DNA from 2 places in the Bacillus sp. LL01 genome. Region 2 is predicted to be linked to the other one. Evidence: riboswitches for the same ligand, from Rfam matches in the RefSeq annotation. Region 2 holds a riboswitch; the other holds the start of a gene.
What was found. A riboswitch is a leader RNA that binds a small molecule or an ion and turns the genes downstream of it on or off. The one in region 2 is predicted to bind S-adenosylmethionine.

Region 1: linked by a shared signal. The riboswitch ahead of AB685_RS15365 (methionine ABC transporter ATP-binding protein) and the one ahead of metE (5-methyltetrahydropteroyltriglutamate--homocysteine S-methyltransferase) in region 2 are both predicted to bind S-adenosylmethionine.

Annotation. Positions count from the first base shown of each region.
Region 1 is NZ_LFEL01000005.1:65,691-69,871, reverse strand. Features, by position in the region: gene AB685_RS15375 (MetQ/NlpA family ABC transporter substrate-binding protein) at 1-480, opposite strand, end outside; gene AB685_RS15370 (methionine ABC transporter permease) at 496-1,146, opposite strand; gene AB685_RS15365 (methionine ABC transporter ATP-binding protein) at 1,136-2,167, opposite strand; SAM riboswitch class I at 2,423-2,528, opposite strand; SAM riboswitch class I at 2,623-2,731, opposite strand; gene AB685_RS15355 (SEC-C domain-containing protein) at 3,063-4,181, shown strand, end outside.
Region 2 is NZ_LFEL01000001.1:744,042-748,222, reverse strand. Features, by position in the region: gene metE (5-methyltetrahydropteroyltriglutamate--homocysteine S-methyltransferase) at 1-1,797, opposite strand, end outside; cobalamin riboswitch at 1,949-2,141, opposite strand; SAM riboswitch class I at 2,208-2,318, opposite strand; gene AB685_RS03820 (BrxA/BrxB family bacilliredoxin) at 2,571-3,008, shown strand; gene AB685_RS03815 (glycosyl hydrolase family 18 protein) at 3,293-4,181, shown strand, end outside.

The sequences.
Region 1 (4,181 bases), on a different contig from region 2:
GTCCAACGAGCCGTTTCCGTCGAAGTCGTCCGGAAGTTTAATCAATCCAGCTTCTTGAAGGAGAAGGAACGCTCTCCCCATGTTGGTCGCTTCGTTTGGTACGGCAATCTTACTGCCTTCTGGGATATCCTCCACATTTTCATACTTCTCGGAGTAAAGCCCCATTGGTGCAATTACGGTTGTTGCGATGGGTGATAAGTCCAGGTCATGCTCTTTAATAAATGCATTAAAGTAAGAGATGGTCTGGAACGCATTGGCATCGAGTTCTTTTTGAGCTAATGCAAGATTTGGTTGTACATAATCGGAGAAGGTGACAATCTCAATTTCCAATCCTTCTTTTTCTGCTTTCTTGGCAACAAAGTCCCAGATTCTGTTGTCTGTGCCGCTAACTCCGATTTTGATTGTTTCGTTGTCTTTTGAGCATCCAACTGCAGTTAGTAATAGTACGGTTAAAATGGCAAGGCCGAGTAATTTTTTCATGATGTATATCTCTCCTTATCGTCTTCTAATTTTTTTTGATAAAATGTTTCCTGAACTCTGAATGACCTGCACCATGACAACCAACATGGCAACAGTGATGAACATCGTCACTTCATCAAATTGCTGGTAACCATATGTAATTGCGAGATCACCAAGGCCTCCGCCTCCAACAGCCCCAGCCATTGCAGATGCCCCAATCAGTCCGATGGTTGCGATGGTGATGGCAAGTACCAGGGAGCTTAATGCTTCAGGTAGCAGGAAACGGAATATAATCTGTTTTGGTGTAGCCCCCATTGCCTCTGCGGCTTCTAGAACCCCGGGTTCCACTTCCAACAAAGAATTCTCTACTAATCTTGCAAAATATGGTGCCGCATAACAGATTAGAGGCACGGTAGCGGCTGCAGTCCCAATGGAAGTTCCCACTATTAATCTGGTGAGCGGGATGATGGCAACCAATAATATGATGAAGGGTATCGAACGCAAAACGTTGATGACCGGATTTAAAAAATTGAATAAAACCGTGTTTTCCAGAATGTGTCCCTTTCTTGTTACAACCAACAGCACACCAAGCGGTAAGCCGATGAGGATGGAGAATAGAAGGGAAAAGCTGACCATGGATAAGGTTTCAAGTAATGCATCAATGATCTGATCGGAACTAACTCGCATGTGCATTCACCTCTTTCACTAATACTTTTTCTTGCTGGATATAAAATAAAGCTCGTTTGATTTCGGAAGGCTCTCCTTTTAATTCGACAATCAGATTGCCAAAAGGTACCCCTTGAAGTTCCGTAATGTTTCCAAAAAGAACATTCACATCAACATGGAACTTTTTCGCGACCTGGGACAGGAACGGCTGACCTGCTGATGCACCCACAAAATTGATTCGGTAGATGCCTTGATGATCATCCTTCTGACTGACGAGCTCCCGGATGGATGCCGGCAGTTTATCATTCAGCACCGAGCTGACAAAGTTCCGTGCGGTTGAGGTTTTCGGATTGGAAAATAGATCGAAAACCGAACCATGTTCAATGATTTTCCCTTTTTCAATGACGGCCACCTTATCACAGATGTCCCGGATGACTGACATCTCATGGGTGATCATGAGGATGGTGATTTTGTATTCCAGGTTTATTTTTTTCAAAAGTTGAAGAATGGAGCTCGTTGTTTGCGGATCAAGTGCAGACGTCGCTTCGTCACAAAGTAGAACGGAAGGGCGTGTGGCTAAGGCTCTAGCAATTCCAACCCGCTGTTTCTGACCGCCGGACAATTGATCCGGGTAATTTTCCTTCTTATCGCTTAGTCCTACAAAATCCAGAAGTTCCTCCACTCTTGCTTGTATGTGCGCCTTCTTTACATTGCTGATAAGTAGGGGCATTGCCACGTTCTCATAGACGGTTTTGGAGTTCAGCAGATTGAAATGTTGGAAGACCATGCCGATTTTTCGTTTGGCTTCTCTCAACTTGTGGGCTGGGAGTTTTGAGAGGTCTGCTCCACCAACTAGAACCTTACCGGATGAAGGTCTTTCCAGCAGGTTCACACATCTTAGGAGGGAACTCTTTCCCGCACCGCTGAATCCGATAACTCCGTAAATTTCGCCTTCTTCAATGCTCAAGTCGATGCCATCGAGTGCATGTACTTCCTGCTCACCACTTTTGTAGACCTTTTTAACGTTTTTGAATGTGATCATGATGTTTCCTCCCTATTTATGTAAATGAGAAAATGCAATGGTTTCTAGCTGTTGATTGGAGCAAAAAGCGTAGACTCCAGCGGGAGAGTAGCGACAATCTTGAGACCCCGCAGGGCAAGGCCCGAGGAGGCTCAAGGTCGCCCCGCGGAAAGCGAAGCATTTTGCGGAAAGCAACACGGGCGTATAAGAGAGCCCAAAATAAAAATACCCTTTTCTTGAAAAGACAAGAAAAGGGCATCGGTATGTAGATGCTCTCTCTTATCTTTCAAGCTACTGCTTGATGGAATTGGCACAGTGCTTTGATTAAAAGCCTGTTGCCGAGGTTTCAAAGGGCCAGTCCCTCCACCTCTCTGGATAAGAAAAAAGATTTATTCAATTGGAAAACTCGGGTTTGGAATACAAAAAACCTCTTCTTAACAGGTAAGAAGAGGTTAGCGTCGTCCATGCTTATGCTCTTCTTATCTTTTCAAGCTTGGTTGCTTGAAGGAGTTGGCACAGTGCTTTACATGGAAGCCTGTTGCCGAGGTTTCAAAGGGCCGTTCCCTCCACCTCTCTGGATAAGAAAATAAGTTTGTTTGTTGAATGATGCTAAGTTTATAACGGTTCTGAAAGGATGTCAACGGTTTTTTTTGGAGTATGAAAAAATTTTCCGGAAGATCTTGAGGCTTAGTGAGCTTGTCTTCAAGGGAGGATAGTTGATAACTCAGCCTATAAAACGTTTTCATATTTGGCGTGTTTTTAATCTCTGAATTATCATATTTTCACCTTTCCTTTTTGTGGGAAGGTAATGAAACTTAAAAGGCTATGTGAGAGTGCCTTCTTTTATTCCCCCTTTGCGTCCTATCCGGTTCTATTTTAAAATGGAACTAGTCAATCAAAGGAGAGTTGTTTCACTATGGGGATCAGCCGGAATCAATTCTGTCACTGTGGCAGCGGCAAAAAATATAAAAAGTGCTGTATGATGAGGTATGAAGATAAACTGCAGGAGAAGCTTTTTTATGAGCGGAAGCATGTGCTTACTACGATGGTGATAGATTTTGTGATGCGGGATTTGGACCGTCAAGATATGGAAGATCTACATGCCGGTTTTGAAAAAAAGATAGGACATTTTGTAAGCGAAAGAGATAAATCGATGATGTTTCCATTTTTTGCATTATTTATGCACCGGTTTGAAAAGAGTCTTCGCGGAGTTGAATGGTTTTATAAGGTAAAAGGTAACCAGCTGGAAACAGAATTAAAGACGATTGCAAAAATATGGACGAGTCTGAGATTTCGCCTAGTTCATGCACTTGAAAGTAAGGGTGATATCATCATATTTGAAGATTTAATAACAAAAGAAAAGTATCCCCTAGCGAATATTCCCGAGAACGTACCGGGTAATTTAGGATTGCAGATTGGGACTGTCGGGCTGTTGGAGTTGCATAATGGTAAGTATTACTTCAATGGAGTAAGGGTTTTTACAGAGCCAAACGGAGTAAATCGTGCTAAAAACAAAGTAGAATCACTTATGGTGGAATCAGAAATGACTTACGAGGAAGTGATGATGAAATATACGCCCGAAGTGTTGGAGGCTTTATTGGCTAAAGATAATCCAACTCAATTTCAAGAGAAGGATATTCCTGATTTAGAGGCCCTCGGGCTGGAGCATCTTCCGGTATATGCCAGGGATTTTCTTGCTTTTTACCAGGAAAAAACTGCAGGTAAAAAGGGGAATACAGTCCGGAAGTACCGGGAAAGCCTGCAAGACCTCAATGAAGTATTAAAAAGAAATCAAATTGTAGATTTAAAGGATGTAGATGAGAGGTTCTGGAAAAAACTTTTGGCAAAAGAATATTTTGATATGTTTGAGAGTATGTCAAAAACTCAAATCACTGATTTTATAAGCACCTTGAAATCCTTCACTCAGTGGATGAAACGAAACAGGAACCATGCACTGTGGCCGGGCTTAGGAGATTATTTGAAAGAGGAAGAAAGTCAGTTTATCCATGCAGTGCAATTACCAAATTCGTTCTAC
Region 2 (4,181 bases):
CATACGTATTCCATTTTCTTCGAGGAATTCCACCTCTTTTTTTAGAGAAAGTGCTATCTGGTTTGCCACTTCAAAACGGGAAATATCATTTCGAACAAAAGACCAGTTTAAAATGGTAATGGGGCCTGTAAGCATGCCTTTAACAGGTTTGTCTGTCAACGATTGGGCAAATAAGGTTTCATTAATTGTCATTGGGGATTTGAATGAAACATCACCGAAAATAATAGGTGGCTTTACACATCTTGATCCATATGACTGTACCCAACCGGACTTCGTGAATTGAAAGCCAGCTAATTTTTCCCCGAAATATTCTACCATGTCAGTACGTTCAAACTCTCCATGTACAAAAACATCAAGGCCGATTTCCTCCTGAATATGAATCCACTTTTCTATTTCAAATTTAATAAATTCCTCATAATCCGAATCAGTTATTTTGCTTTTACGCCATTTTTGACGCTGTTTAATAACTTCTTGTGTTTGAGGAAAGCTGCCAATAGTAGTAGTAGGAAGAAGTGGTAATTGGAAAGCAGCCTCCTGCAATTTTTGGCGAACATCATATGTAGCTTCCCGTTCAGCTTTATATGAGCGCAAGTTTTTGATGTTTTCTTGGACCTCTGTGTTATTTCGTAGGGCAGAATTCTTTAGCTTTTGTATAGATTTTGTAGTTAAAGCAAGTATGTCCTGTATAGATTCTTTGCCATCTCTGATTCCTCGTGAAAGCACGGCGACTTCTTTTAATTTTTCATCAGCAAAGGAAAGTGCATCTCTTAGGTTATCATCAAGTGTTTCTTCATTCTTTACGGTTACTGGTACGTGCAATAAACTTGATGAAGGCTGTACTATTAGAGTGATTACTTCTTTTGTAATCTCTTCAAGGATTGATAAAGTATCTTCAAGGTTCGAACGCCAGATATTACGGCCGTCAACGACTCCAGCAGCAAGGACCTTATCTTTAGGAAATCCATACTTCTTTAATTCAACAAGGTTTCGACCATGATCATGAACAAAGTCGAGTCCTATCCCATGAACAGGAAGAGAAGTAATTTTTTCATAGTGATCAATTACCTCAAAATAGGTTTGTAGTAACACTTTTACAGCTGGTGCTGCTTCATGCAGGCTTTGATAGATTTCGTGAAATAATGTAACTTCTTCTTCTGTGATGGTTGTGGTTAGAATGGGTTCATCAATTTGTATCCATTCTACCTCCTCCTCCTGCAATTCTCGTAAAATCTGTGCATACAGCGGAACAAATTGCTCAACAGTAGCTTTAAACTGATTTTTATCATAGCCTTTGGCCAATTTTACAAAGGTGACGGGCCCTAAAATTACAGGTTTTCCTTTTATTCCTAGGTTTTCTTTGGCCTCCTTATAAAAGTGTAGTGGCCGGTTTTCAACTAAACTTGGCAATGTATCCTCTAACTCTGGAACAATATAGTGATAGTTTGTATTAAACCACTTCGTCATTTCTGAAGCCACAGCATTTTCTGCTCCTCTTGCCATATTGAAATAGGTCTCTAGAGGTACTTTTCCTCCCTGATAGTCAAATCGCTTAGGCACTAGGCCAAACATTACTGCAGTATCAAGTACATGGTCATAAAGACTGAAGTCGCCAATCGGTATTAAATCAATTCCGAGATCCTTTTGTTTCTGAAGAAATTGAAGACGTAACTCTTCCATTTGTTTTAAAAATTCCTGTTTCTCCAGATTTCCTGCCCAAAACTGTTCAAGTGATTTCTTCCATTCGCGCTTTTCTCCAATTCTTGGATAACCAAGGTTTGAATTTAAAACTTTACACATTTTATCTCTCCTTAATTTGTTTGGATTTTGTCATCAACTAAAAAATCTCCCTTTTCAAATAAAAGAGAGATTCATACGCACACTTAACTAGAGTTGAGACATTCTGGTTTACTCAACACGCATTTCTCACTCCCCTCTATAACCTCGTAGAGTACAAGCGCATACAACAGGCAGGTATCCTGACTTAGGTTCATTGCTTCTTATCCCTTCCCATTTCATTCTAAACAGTGGACGATAAGTCGCTCCCCATTACAGTGGCGGGACCGTGCCGGAATTTCACCGATCTTCCCTTTTTGGCCGAATAAGTTACTTATTCATTCAGCACCTGATGCATTTGATATGAAGTTTTAGTAATCAACAAAAAATAAAAACCTCTCTAAAAATATAGAGAGGCTGTGTAGAAGTATCCTCTCTTATCTGTCATAGCAATTTGCTATGCAGGAATTAGCACCTTTACAATAAAATGATTGAATGGTTGCCGGGCATCATAGGGCCAGTCCCTCCGCCTCTCTTAATAAGAGTGTTAAATATTTGGTTAATTTAGAATTAATAAACATACTAGCATGACCCATCCATACTGTCAAAGGTAATTTTTTTAAACACAAAAAAAGGAAAGCGAGCATATCACTTTCCTTCAACTAGGGAGTATAGGGGTATGGATATCAAGATGTTACAATTATAATACCCGCCAAAACAGAAAATAAACCTTTTTTATTTTATTTATTAGAAAAAAATTGGTATGATAGAGGTAGTTAAAGAAGAGGTGATACAACATGAATATCGATTTTAATATGTTTATGAATGATGTTGTTCGTACTGCCAGAGAAGAAATGGATAACGCTGGCTATGAGCAACTGAAAACAGTTGAAGATGTAGAAGAAGCATTTGCACGAAAAGGTACAACACTTGTAATGGTAAACTCCGTTTGTGGTTGTGCTGGTGGTATTGCACGTCCTGCTGCAACGCATGCGGTGCATTATGACAAGCGCCCGACAAACTTGGTTACTGTTTTTGCAGGTCAAGATAAAGAAGCAACTGAGAAAGCACGTGAATATTTCGAAGGCTATCCGCCATCCTCTCCTTCTTTCGCGCTATTAAAAGACGGCAAGATTGTAACGATGGTAGAAAGACACGAAATCGAAGGCCATGCGCCAATGTCAGTAATCACAAAGCTACAAGGGTATTTTGAAGAGCATTGTGAAGAGTTGTAAGAGTTTTAAAAAGAGTGCCGAAATCCTCAATGGGATCGGTACTCTTTTTATTTTACTTCCAGGACATAATAGCTGCATCAGAAGTGCAGGCAGATAATAACACCGTAACAAAAATTATGTTTTTACCCATTAATATCCTCATCAACTATGCCACAATTACGCTTATTTTGTATAAATAATACCGTATTTTGGAAAACGAGCGTACTAATATTTACCGCTACTCCCACTGCCTGCTACATATTAAAATGATAGATAAGCAGTTATATAGGAGGAAGTAACAGAAAATGCAACTTAGATGGAAACAGATGATTTATATTTTTGTTGTGCTCGCGCTTGTTAGTGCAACACTTGTACACTTTTTAAATACTGAACATGTACCTACAGAAACCACTCCTGTGAAAGAAGCGGAAGCGGTGGAGGAACCAAAGGATAATCCACCAGAAATCTTAAGCTTCAGCTATTCTTCTGAGGAAAAGCGAGAGTCTACTGTTAGAGGAGATGTGGAGCTAAAAGTCGAGGCAAAAGATGACAACTCCATTAGTAAGGTCGAGTTTTACAGCAGTAACGGTGACTACTTAATCGGTGAAAAAACGGAAGCACCATTCACAATCAACTGGTCGACTGATCCTTGGGTGGAAAATGGCGAGCAGACTTTAAAAGTTGTTGTGTATGATAGCGCCGGTCAAGTGGTAGAAACAAAGGAAACGGTAAGGGTGGAAAACAGTTCAAAAGCGGAAACGGGCTATAAGATGGTAGGCTATTATGCTGGTTGGGCTAGCTATTCCGGTTATAACGTTTCTGATATTGATGCAAGTAAGCTGACTCATATCAATTACGCCTTTGCAAACATCTCGGATGACAGAAAAATTGCGGTTGGCGATACAGCCACTGATTACGAGAATTTTAAGCAGTTACAAATGCTCAAAGAGAAGCATCCGCATGTGAAGACATTGATCTCGGTCGGCGGGTGGACTTGGTCGAGAAACTTCTCGGATGTGGCGTTGACCGAGGCTGCTCGCGAAACGTTTGCAGAAAGTGTACGCCAGTTTATTTTAAAATACGGGTTTGATGGGGTGGACTTGGATTGGGAGTACCCGGTAAGCGGGGGACACCCTGATAATAAGAATCGCCCGGGGGATAAGCGGAACTATACCTTACTCATAAAGAAAATCC